Regions from separate parts of the Erwinia sp. genome, predicted to be linked through region 1. Evidence: predicted binding sites of a transcription regulator. Region 1 holds the regulator's gene; each other region holds the start of a gene.
The links. The regulator CRP, encoded in region 1, controls carbon source genes, mostly activating them, when cyclic AMP is high. The targets are predictions, from matches to a motif close to ATGTGANNNNNNTCACAT.
Positions count from the first base shown of each region.

Region 2: a site for CRP is predicted at 2,003-2,020, ahead of focA (formate transporter FocA). Genes of this name have one in related genera too.
Region 3: a site for CRP is predicted at 2,426-2,443, ahead of RTK32_RS01260 (YchE family NAAT transporter). Genes of this name have one in related genera too.
Region 4: a site for CRP is predicted at 1,319-1,336, ahead of cdd (cytidine deaminase). Genes of this name have one in related genera too.

Region 1 is NZ_DALZCD010000191.1:3,342-8,244, reverse strand. Features, by position in the region: gene RTK32_RS14980 (OsmC family protein) at 1-282, opposite strand, end outside; gene crp (cAMP-activated global transcriptional regulator CRP) at 587-1,219, shown strand; gene RTK32_RS14970 (YccS/YhfK family putative transporter) at 1,276-3,351, shown strand; gene RTK32_RS14965 (aspartate aminotransferase family protein) at 3,469-4,686, opposite strand; gene RTK32_RS14960 (aminodeoxychorismate synthase component II) at 4,771-4,903, opposite strand, start outside.
Region 2 is NZ_DALZCD010000076.1:9,571-14,473, reverse strand. Features, by position in the region: gene ycaO (30S ribosomal protein S12 methylthiotransferase accessory factor YcaO) at 1-1,710, shown strand, start outside; gene focA (formate transporter FocA) at 2,079-2,936, shown strand; gene pflB (formate C-acetyltransferase) at 3,008-4,903, shown strand, end outside.
Region 3 is NZ_DALZCD010000007.1:17,484-22,386, reverse strand. Features, by position in the region: gene adhE (bifunctional acetaldehyde-CoA/alcohol dehydrogenase) at 1-2,207, opposite strand, end outside; gene RTK32_RS01260 (YchE family NAAT transporter) at 2,675-3,322, shown strand; gene RTK32_RS01255 (ABC transporter substrate-binding protein) at 3,926-4,903, shown strand, end outside.
Region 4 is NZ_DALZCD010000006.1:9,637-14,539, reverse strand. Features, by position in the region: gene metG (methionine--tRNA ligase) at 1-82, shown strand, start outside; gene RTK32_RS01060 (CidA/LrgA family protein) at 194-580, shown strand; gene RTK32_RS01055 (CidB/LrgB family autolysis modulator) at 573-1,265, shown strand; gene cdd (cytidine deaminase) at 1,392-2,273, shown strand; gene RTK32_RS01045 (NAD-dependent malic enzyme) at 2,421-4,118, shown strand; partial or broken gene sanA (outer membrane permeability protein SanA) at 4,296-4,903, shown strand, end outside.

The DNA.
Region 1 (4,903 bases):
GCTACCGCTGACGATAAAATGCAGGTTGATATGGGTAAACAACTGCGGCGGCTTCTCACGCCGGGCTGACGTTAGCTTTACCTCACAGTTCTCCACGGTAAACCGTCCTTTTTGCAGAATGGCCACCACTTCGGCCGCGCTGCAGCCGCCCGCCGCCATCAGCAGCATTTCCATCGGGCTGGGGGCTTTATCGCCCGCGTTACCGTCCATCACGACCTGATGACCCGATGAGGATCCTCCCAAAAAGGTCAGCCCTTCCACCCATTTTATGCTCGCCTGCATAACAAACTCCTCTAATTCATTCAGTTAAGCCGCGGTCGGTTTAAGGTCACTAAACAGCATAGCGGCAGATTTAGCGCTATGCTGAAGCGAGACAACAGAAGACACCCATGCAAAGCTGTGCTACAAACAAGGCTGTATTTCGTCAGTACTCTACAGACCAGACGAAACGGGACGACATAACGAGCCCGGCACTCAACAGAGAGCCGAATAACTTTCCTGCATGGGAAGCGCTTGACTATTTCAACGCCTGTCAGGGAACTCTGCCCCTGTATTTAGGCACGATAACAACAGAGGATAACAGCGAATGGTTCTCGGCAAACCGCAAACAGACCCGACACTTGAATGGTTCCTGTCACATTGCCATATTCATAAGTATCCATCCAAAAGCACGCTGATCCACCAGGGTGAGAAAGCAGAAACCCTTTACTACATCGTCAAAGGCGCGGTAGCGGTGCTCATCAAGGATGAAGAAGGCAAGGAGATGATCCTTTCTTACCTTAACCAGGGCGATTTTATCGGTGAACTTGGCCTGTTTGAAGAAGGTCAGGAGCGCAGCGCCTGGGTGCGGGCGAAAACAGCCTGCGAAGTGGCAGAAATCTCCTATAAGAAGTTTCGTCAGCTGATCCAGGTTAACCCGGAGATCCTGATGCGCCTCTCTTCACAGATGGCACGTCGTCTTCAGGTGACCTCTGAGAAAGTGGGCAATTTAGCTTTCCTCGATGTGACAGGTCGCATCGCGCAAACGCTGTTGAATCTGGCTAAGCAGCCGGATGCCATGACTCACCCGGATGGAATGCAGATTAAAATCACCCGCCAGGAAATTGGCCAAATCGTCGGCTGCTCGCGCGAAACCGTCGGCCGCATCCTGAAGATGCTGGAAGATCAGAACCTGATCTCCGCGCACGGTAAAACCATCGTGGTCTACGGCACACGCTAGCTACGCTGATTGTATGGCGCAATGCATGCATTGCGCCTTTCAGCGGATACAGAGCAATGTGGCGCCGACTCATCTACCATCCCGAAGTTAACTATGCCCTGCGGCAGACGCTGGTGCTTTGCCTGCCCGTTGCCGTCGGCTGGCTGCTGGGCAATCTGCAAAACGGCCTCCTGTTCTCGATGGTGCCCGCCTGCTGCAATATCGCCGGGCTGGACACGCCGCATAAACGCTTCTTTAAGCGTCTGCTGATCGGCGGCGGCCTTTTTGCCTTCAGCAGCTTTCTGTTGCAGTACCTGGGCAACTTAGCGGTCCCCCTGCCCGCCATCCTGTTTTCAATGGCTATGCTGCTGGGCGTGACCGGTGAAATCAGCCCGCTGCACGGCAGACTGCTGCCCGGCGCGCTGATCGCCGGTATCTTTACCCTGAGCCTCGCGGGCCGTATGCCTATCTGGCAGCCCCCTTCACTCTATATTCTGGGCACGGTTTGGTATGGCCTTTTTAACTGGTTTTGGTTCTGGCTATGGAAAGAGCAGCCGATGCGGGAAACGCTCAGCCTGCTTTATCGCGAGCTGGCCGACTACTGCGAAGCGAAATATAGCCTGCTGACCCAGCTTGCGGATGCGGAGAAAACGCTGCCGCCGCTGCTGGCGCGCCAGCAAAAAGCGGTCGATCTGATTAATACCTGCTATCAGCAAATGCACATGCTGGCCGCCAGCAACGATAACCACCACAAGCGGCTGATCCGCGCTTTTCAGGTTGCGCTGGATTTGCAGGAGCACATTGCTGTCAGCCTGCACCAGCCGGAAGAAGTGCAAAAGCTGGTAGCGCAGAGCCGTGCCGAGGCGGTGATCCGCTGGAACGCGCAGACCATCGCCGCCAGACTGCGCGAACTGGCGGACGATATTCTTTATCATCGTCTGCCGGCCCGGTTCAGCATGGATAAGCCGCTGCAGGCGCTGGAGAAAATCGCCCGGCAGCATCCTGCCAATCCGGTCGGCAACTTTTGCGCCTGGCACTTCAGCCGCATCGCCCGCGTATTACGGACACAACGCCCGCTTTATCAGCGGGATTTAATGGCGGACCGCCAGAAGCGGCTGCCGCTGCTCTCCGCTATACGAAGCTATCTGTCGCTGAAATCGGCCGCGTTACGTACCGCCGCCAGATTTGCGGTCATGCTGGCTTTTGCCAGCACGCTGGCGCTGTTCTTTAATCTGCCTAAACCTTACTGGCTGCTGATGACGATAATGTTTGTTAGCCAGAACGGCTACAGCGCGACAAGGGTGCGCATTCAGCACCGTGCGTTAGGCACGCTGGGCGGGCTGATTGTGGCCGCGCTAACGCTGCGCTTTCAGGTACCGGAATCGGCCGTCCTGCTGATTATGCTGACGCTGACGCTGGCGGGCTATCTGGTTATCCGCAAATACTACGGGCTGGCGACAATAGGTTTTACCGTAACGGCGGTTTACACGCTTCAGCTGCTGTCGTTGAACGGTGCCGACTTCCTGCTGCCGCGCCTGTTGGACACGCTAATGGGCTGCCTGATTGCCTTTGGCGGCATGATCTGGCTGTGGCCGCAGTGGCAAAGTGGCCTGCTACGCCAGAACGCGCACGACGCGCTGGAAACCTATCAGGAAGCGTTACAAAAATTGTTGGGCGACGAAGAGAGCCCGCAGAAGCTCGCCTGGCAGCGTATGCGTGTTAACCAGGCGCATAATGCACTCTTTAACTCGCTAAATCAGGCGATGCAGGAACCGGGTTTCGACGCGCGTTATCTGACCGACATGAAGCTGTGGGTCACGCACAGTCAGTTTATCGTTGAGCATATCAACGCCATGACCATTCTGGCGCGTGAACATACCATGCTGACGCCACAGCTGGCTGAGCGCTATCTGCAAGCCTGCGAGATTGCCCTACAGCGTTGCCAGCAGCGTCTGGAGTATGACGGCCCCGATTCCGGCAGCAGCGTGCTGGAGGTGGACATTCCCCTTCAGGGAGCAACGACGGTGATGGAGCGACATATAAAGCGGATCCTGGAGCATCTTGCCGTCATGCACACCCTTTCTTCGCTGGCATGGAGCAGTCGCCCTCATCATGGACGCTGGCTGTCGCGCCGCTTAAGGAAATCGGCGTAAGGACGTTAACAAGCGGGAGCGTGCTACAGAACAGGACAAGGGCGTGATGCAAGGCAGGTGAGCAATGGGAACAATGCCGGGCAGAGGCCGAAAGCGCAAGGCTTCCGGCCTGACAACTTAAGCCAGCATTTTTTTCACGGCGGTGGCAAAGCGGTTCATGCCCTCTTCAATATCGGCCGGCTCAATGACCAGCGACGGCGCAAAGCGGATCACGTCCGTTCCGGCATTCAGGATCATTACGCCTTCTGCCGCCGCCGCGTTCAACATATCGCGGGCCTTGCCGGCATGCTGTGGCTTCAGCGCCGCGCCAATCAGCAGGCCTTTACCCCGAATATCGCTGAACAGATCCAGCTGTGCATCCAGCGCTTTCAGCGCGGCAACAAATTGTTCACGGCGCGCTTCCACCCCATTCAACACTTCCGGCGTATTGATGATATCCAGCGCGGCTTCCGCCACCGCACAAGCCAGCGGGTTGCCACCGTAGGTGGTGCCGTGCACACCCGGCGCCATCACGGAGGCGATCTCATTGGTGGTCAGCATGGCGCTAACCGGGAAGCCGCCGCCCAGCGCTTTGGCGGTAGATAAAATATCGGGCTTTATGCCGTAATGCTCATACGCAAAGAGCTTGCCGCTGCGGCCCATACCACTTTGCACTTCATCCAGCACCAGCAGCGCCTGATGCTTGTCGCACAGTTCGCGTAGCCCCTGCATAAATTCCTGAGTAGCCGGTACCACGCCGCCCTCGCCCTGAATGGGTTCCACTACAATCGCGCAGGTGTGGTCATCAATAACCGCTTTTACCGCGTTAAGATCGTTAAACGGCACGTGGATAATATCGGCCGGTTTAGGGCCAAAGCCGTCGGAATATTTTGGCTGGCCACCGACGGAAACGGTGAACAGCGTACGACCGTGGAAGGCATTGTGAAACGCGATAATTTTGCTTTTAAAAGGCGAATGGCGTTTGGTGGCGTAATAACGAGCCAGCTTAAACGCCGCCTCGTTGGCTTCCGCGCCCGAGTTAGCGAAGAACACGCGTTCAGCGAAGGTGGCAGCAATCAGTTTGCTGGCCAGGCGCAGCGCGGGCTCATTGGTGAAGACGTTACTGGTGTGCCAGAGGGTTTCACCCTGCGTTTTCAGCGCTTCCACCAGTGCCGGATGGCAGTGGCCCAGCGCGGTAACAGCGATACCGCCGGAAAAGTCGACGTACTCTTTGCCCTGCTGATCCCAAACGCGGCTGCCTTTTCCCTTTACGGGTACAAACTGTGCTGGTGCATAAACAGGCAAAATTACTTCGTCAAATGTCGAGCGAGTTACCGCTAATTTATCCGCTGCCATTGCCAACCTCATTTTTTAACGTTACAGAGATGTGAAATTATAATCATAAAATATGCATAAAAAATCACTTTAAGGCAACTGAATTTATTGCCTGAGGAAATTTTGCAGCAGCTCATGCCCCTGCTCACTGAGGATACTTTCTGGATGAAACTGCACGCCTTCCAGCGGCAAAGAACGATGGCGCAGGCCCATAATTTCATCCCTCTCCCCGTCACGC
Region 2 (4,903 bases), on a different contig from region 1:
ATCGCAAGCTTTCAGCAAAAATTACAGGATCTTGGCTTCCATATTGAAGAAGCCTCCTGGCTGAACCCGGTTCCTCATGTCTGGTCGGTCCATATTCGCGATCGCGATTGCCCGCTCTGCTTCACCAATGGTAAAGGCGCAAGCAAAAAAGCGGCGCTGGCTTCGGCGCTGGGTGAATACTTTGAGCGTCTGTCGACTAACTACTTCTTTGCTGATTTTTGGCTGGGTAAGACCCTCGCTAACGGCGATTTCGTGCATTATCCTGACGAAAAATGGTTTCCGTTGCCGGATGACGACAGCCTGCCAGAAGGCCTGCTTGATGCGCGCCTTAAGGCCTTTTACGATCACGAGCAGGCCCTTAGCGCCAGCGATTTGATCGATCTGCAGTCTGGCAATGCTGCACGCGGTATCTGTGGTCTGCCTTTTACCCGTCAGTCTGATGGGCAGACGGTGTATATTCCAATGAATATCATCGGCAATCTGTATGTCTCTAACGGCATGTCGGCGGGCAATACGGCCAATGAAGCACGCGTTCAGGGGCTGTCTGAAGTGTTCGAGCGCTATATCAAAAACCGCATTATTGCCGAATCCATCAGCCTGCCTGAAATCCCGCAGGATGTGCTTAATCGTTATCCGGGCGTAGTGGAGTCGATTGCTACCTTAGAAGCGGAAGGCTTTCCTATCTTCGCTTACGATGCCTCTCTGGGCGGCAAATATCCGGTTATTTGCGTGGTGCTTTTCAATCCGCAAAACGGTACCTGCTTTGCTTCCTTTGGCGCGCATCCTGATTTTGGCGTAGCGCTGGAGCGTACCGTTACGGAACTGCTACAGGGGCGCGGGCTGAAAGATCTGGATGTCTTTACGCCACCCACTTTTGATGATGAAGAAGTCGCTGAACACGCCAATCTTGAAACGCACTTTATCGATTCCAGCGGGTTAATCTCCTGGGATATGTTTAAAGATGATGCGGATTATCCTTTCGTCGACTGGAGCTTTGCAGGCACCACGCAGGAAGAGTTCGCTACGCTAATGGCTATCTTTAAAACGGAAGATCGTGAAGTCTACATTGCTGACTATCAGCATCTGGACGTTTATGCCTGCCGTATTATCGTGCCGGGCATGTCGGATATCTATCCTGCGGAAGATTTGCTGCTGGCTAATAACAGTATGGGTGCCTACCTGCGCGATACCCTGTTATCCCTGCCTGACAGCCAGTGGGAAAAAGAGGATTACCTCGCGCTGATTGAACGTCTGGACGAAGACGGCCATGACGATTTTACTCGCGTACGTGAACTGCTGGGCCTGGCGACGGGCAAAGATAACGGCTGGTATACGCTGCGTATCGGCGAGCTTAAAGCCATGCTGGCTTTAGCGGGCGGCGATATCGATCAGGCGTTGATCTGGACGGAATGGACCATGGAGTTCAATGCCTCCCTCTTTTCACCCACCCGTGCCAACTACTATCGTTGCCTGCAAACGCTGCTGCTGCTGAGCCTTGAGGACGAGCGCGATCCTGTTCAATATCATACTGCTTTTGTACGTATGTATGGACAGGAAGCAGTAGACGCGGCTTCTGCCGCTATCAGCGGTGAGGCGCCTTTCTACGGTTTGCAGAGCGTGGATGAAGAACTGCTGGCCTTCCCTGCTCATCAGTCGCTGTTAGCAGCCTATGAGAAACTGCAGCAGGCAAAACGTAGTTACTGGAAATAACCTTTGTGGCCCGTGAAACAAAACGGGCCTTTTTTCAGGACCAATTTTAAGCTTAATTAATTCATTAATTTCTCTTAACGTTAATAAAAAGTAATCCATTTATTTCCAGTTATTAAATGATTTCATTTAATAACGACCCATTTTACGCTCTCTGTTAGCGAGCATGACGACCCAGGCTAACGAAAATTAAAAAAATAATAGATTATTTAAAATAAATTTTAATATTAAAAATCAACAAGCTACCTTTAATATCGCGCTTTTTTTACACTTATTTCGGCAATGCCCGACGTCAATATGATCCACATCAATTTCTCACCTATACTGCTTTGTTAGTATTTCGTTGTTGATTAATTTCAGGAGACGTTAGTGTGAAAGCTGGCAATCCGTTCGACTTACTTTTACCGTCTGAAATGGCTAAAGTCGCTGAAGAAGCTGGCGTCTATAAAGCCCAAAAACATCCCTTTACCACCTTTTTTCTGGCGATTACCGCGGGCGTCTTTATTTCCATCGCATTCGTTTTTTATATCACCGCGACCACAGGGGCCGAAACGCTGCCCTATGGCATTGCGAAGCTGATTGGCGGCATTTGCTTTTCACTGGGGCTGATGCTGGTGGTGGTCTGCGGCGCCGATCTCTTCACGTCGACCGTTTTAACTATGGTCGCTAAAGCCAGCGGGCGCATTACCTGGGGCCAGCTGGCTCGCAACTGGCTCAACGTGTATATAGGAAATTTCTTCGGCGCGATGTTCTTTGTCGGGCTGATCTGGTTTGCCGGCCAGTATATGGTGGCAAATGGTGCATGGGGGTTAAATGTTCTGCAAACGGCTGACCATAAAATGCACCATACTTTTATTCAAGCTGTCTGCCTCGGCACCCTCGCCAACCTGATGGTTTGCATGGCGGTCTGGATGAGCTATTCCGGCCGCAGCCTGACGGACAAAATGCTGTCAATGCTTCTGCCTGTCGCGATGTTTGTCGCCAGTGGATTTGAGCACAGCATTGCCAACATGTTCCTTATCCCCATGGCGATCGTGATTAAAGATTTCGCGGCCCCTGAGTTCTGGCAGGCCACAGGAACCACGGCAGCGCACTTTTCCAGTCTCACAGTAAGCAATTTCATTGTGGACAATCTTATCCCCGTGACGCTTGGCAATATTATTGGCGGTGGATTGCTGGTCGGTCTGACCTACTGGGTTATCTATTTGCGGGACGGCGATCATCACTGATTGCCGGCAACAGGATTAAGCCCTGCTGTGATGCAGCAGGAACGAAAGAACTTCATTGAAAAGGTGATCACATGAGCGAGCAAAATGTAAACCAGGCGGCTGCCTGGGCAGGCTTTGCAGAGGGCGAATGGCAGAACAGCATCAACGTCCGTGACTTCATTCAGAAAAACTATACGCCTTATGAAGGTGATGAATCCTTCCTGAGCGGCGCAACTGAAGCCACCACGCAGCTGTGGGACAAGGTGATGGAAGGGATTAAGCTCGAAAACCGCACCCATGCGCCGGTCGATTTCGACACCGATTTAGCCTCTACTATCACTTCCCATGACGCAGGCTATATCAATCGTAAGCTGGAAACCATCGTCGGTTTACAGACTGAAGCCCCATTGAAACGCGCGCTGATCCCATTTGGCGGCATTAAAATGGTGGAAGGTTCCTGTAAAGTCTACGGACGTGAACTGGACGCTGGCCTGAAAAAAGTCTTTACCGAATACCGTAAAACGCATAATCAGGGCGTATTTGATGTGTATACGCCAGACATCCTGCGCTGTCGTAAGTCCGGCGTGCTTACCGGCCTGCCGGATGCCTACGGCCGTGGCCGTATCATTGGTGACTACCGGCGCGTAGCGCTTTACGGCATTGATGCGTTAATGAAAGATAAATTCGCGCAGTTCGCCTCGCTGCAAAGCGATCTTGAAAATGGCGTTAATCTTGAAGCAACTATTCGCCTGCGTGAAGAAATTGCTGACCAGCACCATGCGCTGCAGCAGATAAAAGAGATGGCGGCCAAATACGGCTGCGATATCTCCGGCCCGGCCACTACGGCTCAGGAAGCGGTACAATGGACCTACTTTGGCTACCTGGCAGCCGTTAAGTCACAAAATGGCGCGGCGATGTCTTTCGGTCGTGTATCCACCTTCCTGGATATTTATATCGAACGCGATCTGCAGGCGGGTAAAATTACCGAGCAGGATGCACAGGAACTGATTGACCACCTGGTGATGAAGCTGCGTATGGTGCGCTTCCTGCGTACGCCTGAATACGATGAGCTGTTCTCCGGTGACCCAATCTGGGCAACGGAATCTCTGGCTGGCATGGGCGTTGACGGCCGTACGCTGGTCACTAAAAACAGCTTCCGCTTCCTGAATACTCTTTACACCATGGGCCCTTCACCAGAGCCAAACATGACCATCCTTTGGTCGGAAAAACTGCCGCTGAACTTCAAGAAATTTGCGGCTAAAGTTTCCATCGATACCTCGTCCGTTCAGTACGAAAATGACGATCTGATGCGTCCTGATTTCAACAATGATGATTATGCCATCGCCTGTTGCGTCAGCCCGATGATCGTAGGCAAGCAGATGCAGTTCTTCGGCGCCCGCGCCAATCTTGCCAAAACCATGCTTTACGCTATTAACGGCGGCGTGGATGAAAAACTCAAAATGCAGGTGGGGCCAAAAGACGCACCGATGATGGATGATGTGCTGGAATATGAAAAAGTGATGGAGCGGATGGATCACTTTATGGACTGGCTGGCAAAACAATACGTTACCGCGCTGAATATCATCCATTACATGCACGATAAATACAGCTACGAAGCTTCGCTGATGGCCCTGCACGATCGCGATGTCTATCGGACCATGGCCTGTGGTATTGCTGGCCTGTCGGTCGCCGCCGATTCACTCTCTGCAATCAAATATGCCAAAGTTTCACCTGTCCGTGATGAAGATGGCCTGGCGGTGGACTTCAAAATTGAGGGTGAATATCCGCAGTTCGGTAATAATGATTCACGTGTGGATGATATTGCGTGTGACCTTGTTGAACGCTTTATGAAAAAGATTCAGCAGCTGCAGACTTACCGCAACGCGGTGCCTACCCAGTCGGTGCTGACCATCACCTCTAACGTGGTGTACGGTAAGAAAACAGGTAACACGCCAGACGGTCGCCGTGCCGGTGCACCTTTCGGTCCG
Region 3 (4,903 bases), on a different contig from region 1:
GGAATATGGAACTCAGAGCCTAGCTTGTGCGCCATAGAGTGACAGACGCCAAGGAAGGCGTTGGCAAAAGCGATACCGGCGATAGTCGCTGCGTTATGAACACGCTCGCGGGCAACAGGATTTTTAGCCCCTTCACGATAGCTTGCCGGTAAATTCTCCTGCAGCAGCTTCAGTGCCTGTAACGCCTGGCCGTCGGAATACTCGTTGGCCAGGACGGAGACATAGGCTTCCAGGGCGTGAGTAACCGCATCCAGACCGCCAAAGGCACACAGCGACTTCGGCATGTTCATCACCAGGTTAGCATCAACGATAGCCATATCTGGCGTCAGCGCATAGTCAGCAAGCGGGTATTTCTGTCCTGTAGCATCGTCTGTCACTACGGCGAAAGGCGTGACTTCGGAGCCGGTACCGGAAGTGGTGGTAATAGCGATCATTTTCGCCTTCACGCCCATTTTCGGGAACTTGTAGATACGTTTACGGATATCCATAAAGCGCAGCGCCAGCTCTTCGAAATGGGTTTCAGGATGCTCGTACATGACCCACATAATTTTTGCCGCATCCATTGGCGAACCGCCACCCAGGGCAATAATCACGTCAGGCTTGAAGGAGTTCATCTGCCCCGCGCCCTTACGCACGACGCTCAGTGTCGGATCCGCTTCCACCTCAAAGAACACTTCGGTTTCAAGACCGTGAGATTTCAGCACTGAAATGACCTGATCTGCATAGCCATTATTAAAGAGATAACGGTCGGTAACGATAAAGGCGCGTTTAGCACCGTCGGTAGCCACTTCTTCCATGGCGATAGGCAGGGAACCACGGCGGAAGTAGATAGACTTAGGAAGTTTATGCCACAACATATTTTCTGCTCGCTTGGCCACGGTTTTCTTGTTGATCAGATGCTTGGGTCCGACGTTCTCTGAAATAGAGTTGCCGCCCCATGAACCGCAGCCGAGCGTCAGTGACGGTGCAAGTTTAAAGTTATACAGGTCGCCGATACCGCCTTGTGAAGCCGGAGTATTGATCAGGATGCGGGCGGTTTTCATTCTGTCGCCGAAATAGTTAACGCGCTCACGCTCGTTATCCTGATCGGTATACAGGCAGGAGGTGTGACCGATCCCGCCCATTGCCACCAGTTTCTCCGCTTTGCTGACCGCATCTTCAAAATCTTTTGCACGATACATGGCAAGCGTAGGGGAGAGCTTTTCATGGGCGAAAGGTTCAGACTCATCCACCAGCTTCACTTCACCAATCAGGATCTTGGTGCTGGACGGTACGCTGATACCGGCCATTTCAGCAATTTTCACGGCTGGCTGACCCACGATAGCCGCATTCAGGCCGCCGTTTTTCAGAATGATATCCTGCACTGCTTTCAGTTCTTTCCCCTGCAGCAGGTAACCACCGTGGCTGGCGAAGCGTTCACGTACGGCTTCGTATGCTGAGTCCACAACGATAACGGACTGTTCAGAGGCGCAGATTACGCCATTATCAAAGGTTTTGGACATCAGAATAGAGGCGACAGCGCGTTTAATATCGGCCGTCTCGTCAATGACCACTGGAGTATTACCCGCGCCAACGCCGATGGCAGGTTTACCAGAGCTATAGGCCGCTTTTACCATGCCAGGCCCACCTGTCGCCAGGATCAGGTTAATATCGGGATGGTGCATCAGTTGGTTAGACAGCTCGACGGAAGGCACATCAATCCAGCCGATAATATCTTTTGGCGCACCGGCAGCAATAGCGGCCTGCAGCACAATATCGGCGGCTTTATTGGTGGCATCCTTGGCACGCGGATGTGGAGAGAAGATAATACCGTTACGGGTTTTCAGACTAATCAGCGCTTTAAAAATAGCGGTAGAGGTTGGGTTAGTGGTTGGCACGATGCCGCAGATTAGGCCGGTAGGTTCGGCAATGGTGATGGTGCCAAACGTGTCATCGGTATCAAGAATACCGCAGGTTTTCTCATCTTTGTAAGCGTTATAAATATATTCAGAGGCGAAATGGTTCTTGATAACTTTGTCTTCGACAATCCCCATTCCGGATTCCGCTACGGCCATTTTGGCCAGAGGAATGCGGGCATCGGCAGCGGCCAGAGCGGCAGCGCGGAAAATTTTGTCGACCTGTTCCTGAGTGAAATTCGCGTACTCTCGCTGGGCTTTCTTTACACGTTCGACCAGTGCGTTAAGCTCAGCAACATTAGTAACGGCCATAATGCTCTCCTGATGAAAGTTAAACTCTATTAGTAAACAAGTCAGAACTGTCAATTATAGCCAGGTGCGCATCAATTGATGCCAAAACGTACTGGCTTTTCCGTTTGCATGTTCTACAGGTTTACTAAAAGAGTCTACGCATCATTACCTTCAGGGCGGTAAACTTGCGCGTTATTCCGTTAACTGATCGCTATAGTACGCATAGCCAGGAGTAGTGATTTTGATACAGATCATATTTTATCCATGCTGACACCTTTCAGCCGCAAGCGTGGGGCAAGTTAACCCGGATGCCAACGGGTTAATTTTGCTAAACAAGTTGAATTATTAGCGCTATAATTCGCTAATGCATTAATTATTAGAGTAATTAACTGCCGTTCTGGTTTTTTCCAGGTGAAATATACGGCAGCCTTTAGCGGCCGCCCGATCGTGAGACCGGGTGGCCTTTGTCCTCTTTAATGGAGAAAAGTGTGAACCCGACCCTCCTCGATCTTTCAGGCTACGTAAAATTTTTCGTCGGGCTTTTTGCGCTGGTAAACCCGGTTGGCATCATTCCGGTTTTTATCAGCATGACCAGCTATCAGCTGCCGGCGGCGCGTAACAAAACTAACCTGACCGCTAACCTTTCCGTCGCTATCATTCTCTGGACCTCACTTTTTCTGGGCGACGGCATACTGCATCTCTTCGGCATCTCGATTGATTCTTTCCGTATCGCTGGCGGGATACTGGTGGTTACTATTGCCATGTCGATGATCAGTGGGAAGCTGGGCGAGGACAAACAAAACAAGCAGGAGAAATCGGAATCGGCGATCCGGGAAAGCGTTGGCGTGGTGCCGCTGGCACTGCCTTTGATGGCGGGGCCGGGGGCTATTAGCTCGACCATTGTCTGGAGCACCCGGTATCACAGTTGGCTAAATCTGCTTGGCTTTAGCGTGGCTATCGCGCTGTTCGCCCTCTGTTGCTGGCTGCTGTTTCGCGCCGCTCCTCTGATGGTCAGAGCATTAGGCCAGACCGGCATTAACGTGATTACCCGTATCATGGGGCTTTTACTGATGGCGCTGGGTATTGAGTTTATCGTCACCGGGGTAAGAGCGCTTTTTCCGGGACTGGCAGGATAAAACTCTGCACTATAAAATAGCCTTTGAGACACATAATCTGCGCTTAATTTGCCGCTGCAATAAAATGGCGCCCCAAAAAGGGGCGCAATCCCCCTTTATTGCTCCTTTTTGGTGCAATTATTCGTCTCGCTTAACCGCACCCGCCTGTTATTAATGTAATTACTGAAAATCGTATTTTTTCAAAAGCTCATCATAAAATGTTATTTCAATAACAAATTTTATCACTGTTATGCTGCTTTCATCACATAGTAAACACCATGATAAGGTTTTTATCTGTTATTTCATGCTATGAAATGGGATTCAGCTCGGGGTTACCTCTTCAGGAAGAGAAAAATAACATCAGGTCGCGGGTTTTTTGAGCAGGTTGGTTTTAAAATCTTTAAAATCATAGTTTTATATTTTTTTGTTTTTCAAAATAAGTTACTACTTTGTTAAATCAAAGATAATAAAAGAGAATTGGTTAACATTTCCGTTATTTTACCTTGGCGCGAAAAGTCGGCATCTGATACGTTTTGCTGCAGCGAACAAAACTGGCATCAGATGTGCAAAGCCTGTGAGGCAACATTTTATGTCAAACATTTCGTACAGAGGTAGAGACCGTTAATGAGATTATTGCTGAAGCCTCTGAAGCTGGCCGTTGCCGTCTGTGCGGCATTATCCGCTTCCTCCCACGCCGCTGCGCCTGCTGATAAACCACTGGCTGCGCAGCAAAGCATCACGATTAATAACGGCGGCGAAGTCTCTACGCTCGATCCGCAAAAAATTGAGGGCGTACCGGAAAGCAATGTGGTGATAAACCTGCTGGAAGGGCTGGTCGCTACCGACAATAACGGTCATATCGTGCCAGGTATGGCAGAAAGCTGGCGCAGCGAAGCGAATAAAGTCTGGACCTTTACGCTGCGAAAAGCGACGTGGAGCAACGGCGAGCCGGTAACGGCCAGCGACTTTGTTTACAGTTGGCAGCGCCTGGCCGATCCGCAAACGGCTTCACCCTATGCCAGCTATTTGCAATATGCACACATCGAAAATATTGACGCTATCCTGGCCGGTAAAAAACCGGCTTCAAGCCTTGGCATTCACGCGGTTGACGACAACCATCTCCAGATTGTTCTGAGCGAGCCGGTGCCCTATTTTATTGCGCTAGCGGCTAATGCTGCGCTGAAGCCGGTTAATCGCAAAGCCGTCGAGCAGTGGGGCGAGAAATGGACACAGCCAGCGCACTACGTCAGTAATGGTGCTTATACTCTCAGTGACTGGGTAATCAACGAAAAAATAGTATTGAAGCGCAATCCTCGCTACTGGAATAATCCGCAGACTATCATCGAAACGGCTACTATCCTGCCCATCACCTCTGAAGCCACCGATGTTAACCGCTATCGCAGCGGCGAAATCGATATGACTAACAGCGTGCTCCCGCCCGAGCTTTTTCCCATGCTGAAGAAAACGCTGGGCAATCAGGTACACGTCAGCCCGCTGCTGTGTACTTTCTATTATGAGCTGAATAATAAACGGCCGCCGTTTAACGATCCGCGAGTGCGTACGGCGGTCAAGCTGACTTTAGACCGCGACATCATTGCCACC
Region 4 (4,903 bases), on a different contig from region 1:
GATGGCTGCCGGTCCCGGCGGTAAAGAGATCTTCCTGCTTTCGCCAGACAGCGGCGCCCAGCCTGGGATGCAGGTAAAATAAGTACCGAAGACGGGCGAAGCGATTCGCCCGCTTTTTTTACATGCCCTGTGATCTCTGGCACATTTCCCCCGCCGATCGTATGATTAATGCGTTGCAAAACCGGAGCTTATCATGCGTACCGTACTGTTGGTCATCTGGCGCTATCTGCGCGCTTTTGTGATTATTTATCTCTGCCTTTATGCCGGCAACGCGCTGGCGCTGCTGCTGCCGGTAACGATTCCAGGCAGCATTATCGGTATGCTGATCCTGTTTTTCCTGCTGGCTTTTCAACTCCTGCCGCCCGACTGGGTACGGCCCGGCAGCCTGCTGCTGATCCGCTATATGGCGCTGCTCTTCGTGCCGATAAGCGTCGGCGTAATGGGGTATACCGATCTGCTCAGCGCGCAGTTCGGTCCGATAGTGGTTTCCTGCGTGGTCAGTACCTTTATCGTTTTACTGACCGTAGGGCTGGTTTCGCACAAGCTGCACGGTAAAGTGAAAGGAGTCGGCGATGAGTGATATCTGGTGGTCTCTGCCCCTGACCATGCTGGTCTTTTTCGGCGCACGCCGGGTGGCAGCGAAGGTTAAAATTTCCCTGCTTAATCCGCTCCTGATTTCCATGGCGGTGATCATTCCCCTGCTGCTACTGATCCAAATGCCCTACGCGCGCTATTTTCAGGGCAGCGCTATCCTGAATCAGCTGTTACAGCCTGCGGTGGTGGCGCTGGCGCTGCCCTTGTACGAACAAATGCACCAGATCCGCGCACGCTGGAAGTCCATCATTGGCGTCTGCTTTATTGGCAGTATGACGGCAATGATCTCCGGCACGGCTATCGCGCTGTGGATGGGCGCCACGCCACAAATAGCGGCGACTATTATGCCCAAATCTGTGACCACGCCTATTGCCATGGCGGTCTCCGCCACGCTGGGTGGCATTCCGGCTATCAGCGCTATTTGCGTGTTAATTGCCGGCGTACTGGGGGCCGTTTTTGGTCACATGCTGCTTAACCTGCTGAAAATCCGCAGCAAGGCGTCGCGCGGGCTGGCGATTGGCAATGCTTCCCATGCGCTGGGTACGGCACGCTGCTCGGAGCTGGATTATCAGGAAGGCGCGTACAGCTCGCTGGCGCTGGTGATCTGCGGCATTATCACCTCCCTGCTGGCACCGTTTCTTTTCCCGCTGTTAATGCATCTTTGGCGGTAAAATTTGCTATGCGTCGCGCATTTTGTGGTTCTCTTTCATAAATTACATAATCTGTGTGATTATAATCACATACATTAGCCTGGCTGCCCGCCAGAATAAGCGGCCAACTATGCAAGAGAAGCCACTATGCAACCACGTTTTCAAGCGGCTTTCGCCGCGCTGCCTTCCCCGCTCCAGGCGGCGTTACAGCCTTTCCTGACCGATACCTTTTCCGCTTTCTTTACCCCTGAGCAAATGGCCGCCCTCAGAACCGAAACGGGTTTGGACAATCGGGAACTCGCTTTTGCTCTGTTGCCGCTGGCGGCCGCCTGCGCCGTGGTACCGCTTTCTCGCTTCAACGTTGGCGCACTGGCGCTCGGTAACAGCGGACACCTCTATTTTGGCGCGAACATGGAATTTTCCGGCGCGACTATGCAGCAGACCGTTCATGCCGAGCAGAGCGCGGTAACCCACGCCTGGCTGCGTGGCGAGAAAGGTCTGGAGGCCATTACCGTCAACTACACGCCCTGCGGCCACTGTCGCCAGTTTATGAACGAGCTGAACAGCGGTACTGCCTTGCGCATTCATCTGCCAGGACGCGAACCGGCAACGCTGGGCGATTATCTGCCCGACGCTTTTGGCCCGCGCGACCTGGCGATTGAGACGCTGCTGATGGACGAGGTCGATCATGGCCTGACCCTCGCCGGCGACGCGCTGGCCAGAGCGGCACTGGAGGCCGCTAACCGTAGCCATGCGCCCTATTCACAGGCGCTGAGCGGCGTAGCGCTGCAAATGGATGACGGCGCGATTTTTGCCGGCAGCTATGCAGAGAACGCAGCCTATAACCCCAGCCTGCCGCCGCTGCAGGCGGCACTGATCCTGCTAAATCTGGCAGGCTATGACGTGCTGCAGATTCAGCGTGCCGTCCTCGCGGAAGCGCCTGATGCGCGGCTGATTCAGCGTCAGGCGACCACCGCGACGCTTCAGGCGCTCGGCTGTGCCAGTTTGCAAACGGTGCCGCTGTACTGATTCCGGTCACCGCTTCGCCAGCCAGCCGGCTGGCTTTTTATTGCCAAAAAAATGCCCGCATTTGTTATAAGCTGTTAACAAATGCTGTATTTTCGGGTGAATTATTTTAGGATTGGGCCACTACCGATCCCAGTGAGTATTGATTACATGGAACTCGACTACGAAAGTAAGCGCTCTCTCTACATTCCCTACGCTGGTCCTATCCTGCTGGAATTTCCGCTACTGAATAAGGGCAGCGCCTTCTCTATAGAAGAACGTAACGATTTTAACCTGAACGGCCTGCTGCCTGAAACGGTGGAAACCATCGAAGAGCAGGCCCAGCGTGCCTGGCGCCAGTTTCAGGATTTTAAAAACGATAATGACAAGCATGTCTACCTGCGTAATATCCAGGACACCAACGAAACGCTTTTCTACCGCCTGCTGGATAATCATCTTGAAGAGATGATGCCGATTATCTATACCCCGACCGTCGGCGCGGCCTGCGAGCACTTCTCTGAAATCTATCGTCGGGCGCGCGGGCTGTTTATCTCCTACCCAAATCGCGCCAGCATTGAAGATATGCTGCAAAACGCGACTAAGCAGAACGTCAAAGTGATTGTGGTCACCGATGGCGAGCGCATCCTTGGCCTGGGCGACCAGGGCATCGGAGGCATGGGCATTCCTATCGGTAAGCTGTCGCTGTATACCGCCTGCGGCGGCATCAGCCCGGCCTATACGCTGCCGGTGGTGCTGGATGTCGGCACCAATAACCAACAGCTGCTGAACGACCCGCTTTATATGGGCTGGCGCCATCCGCGTATTACCGGTGAAGAATACGACAACTTCGTTAACGAGTTTATTCAGGCAGTGAAGAGCCGCTGGCCGAACGTGCTGCTGCAGTTTGAAGATTTCGCCCAGAAAAATGCGATGCCGCTGCTGGAGCGCTATCGTGATGAAGTCTGCTGCTTTAACGACGATATTCAGGGCACTGCCGCCGTCACGCTGGGGACGTTAATCGCTGCCAGTCGCGCGGCGGGCAGCAAAATGAGCGAGCAGAAAGTGGTGTTCCTGGGCGCCGGTTCCGCCGGTTGCGGCATCGCCGAACAGATTATTGCGCAGATGAAATCAGAAGGCCTGAGCGACGAAGAAGCCCGCGCGCGCGTCTTTATGGTGGATCGTTTCGGCCTGCTTACCGACAAGCAGCCCAACCTGCTCAACTTCCAGAGCAAGCTGGTGCAGAAAAGTGAGAGTCTGGCCGGCTGGGATTCCAGCTCCGATTCCCTGTCACTCCTGGACGTGGTACGCAACGCACGCCCGGATATTCTGATTGGCGTTTCCGGCCAGCCGGGCCTGTTCAGCGAAGAGATTATTCGCGAAATGCACAAACACTGCGCGCGCCCAATCGTGATGCCGCTTTCCAATCCGACTTCCCGCGTGGAAGCGACGCCGCAGGATATTATGACGTGGACAGAGGGCGCTGCGCTGGTCGCGACCGGCAGCCCGTTTGCGCCGGTTATCTGGAAAGAGCAGACTTTCCCTATCGCGCAGTGCAATAACTCTTATATCTTCCCCGGCATTGGCCTGGGCGTTATCGCTTCCGGTGCGACCCGGGTGACCGACAGTATGCTGATGGCGGCCAGCCGCGCGCTGGCAGACTGCTCGCCGTTGGTTAACGACGGCGTCGGCCCGGTACTGCCGGAAGTGAAAGATATCCAGGGCGTATCGAAAGTCATTGCGATGGCCGTTGGTAAGGCAGCGCAGCTGGCGGGCGTGGCGGTTGTCACCTCGGAAGACGTGCTGTCTAAAGCGATTGCCGCCAATTTCTGGCTGCCGCAGTACCGTAACTACCGTCGGACTTCTATCTGATCACGCTGACCGGGCGCGCCACGCGCCCGGTTATTCTTGCTTTTCCGCTTCGCCTTATCAGACCTCATCGGGATTTTGTGCAAAAAGACGCCAGCCGGTGCGCTGCCGCTTGCTTCACCTCGCCGGGTACAGTAGCCTTGAGCCACCTTTTGGGCTTCAGTCTGAGTACCGTACGGCATGATAAAACGCTTGATCTACGGCCTGATTATCATCATAACGTTGATGGTAATGACCGCGCTTGGCCTGGATCGCTGGATAAGCGTTAAAACCGCGCCTTACGTCTACGATAACCTCAAATCGTTGCCTCACCGTCAGGTCGGCGTGGTGCTGGGCACCGCGAAATATTATCGTACTGGCGTTATCAATCAGTATTACCTCTATCGCATGCAGGGCGCGCTTAACGCTTACAATAGCGGCAAGATCAATTATTTGCTGCTGAGCGGGGACAACGCGCAGCAAAGCTATAATGAACCGATGACCATGCGCCGGGATTTAATCGCCGCAGGCGTGGCGCCGACCGATATCGTGCTGGACTATGCGGGCTTTCGCACGCTGGACTCTATCGTACGCACGCGTAAGGTGTTTGATACCAACGATTTCATCATTATTACCCAGCGTTTCCACTGCGAACGTGCGCTGTTTATCGCGCTGCACATGGGTATTCAGGCACAGTGCTATGCGGTTCCCTCGCCGAAAAATATGCTGAATATCCGCATCAGGGAAGTCGCGGCTCGCCTGGGCGCGCTGGCCGATCTTTATCTGATGAAGCGCGAGCCACGTTTTCT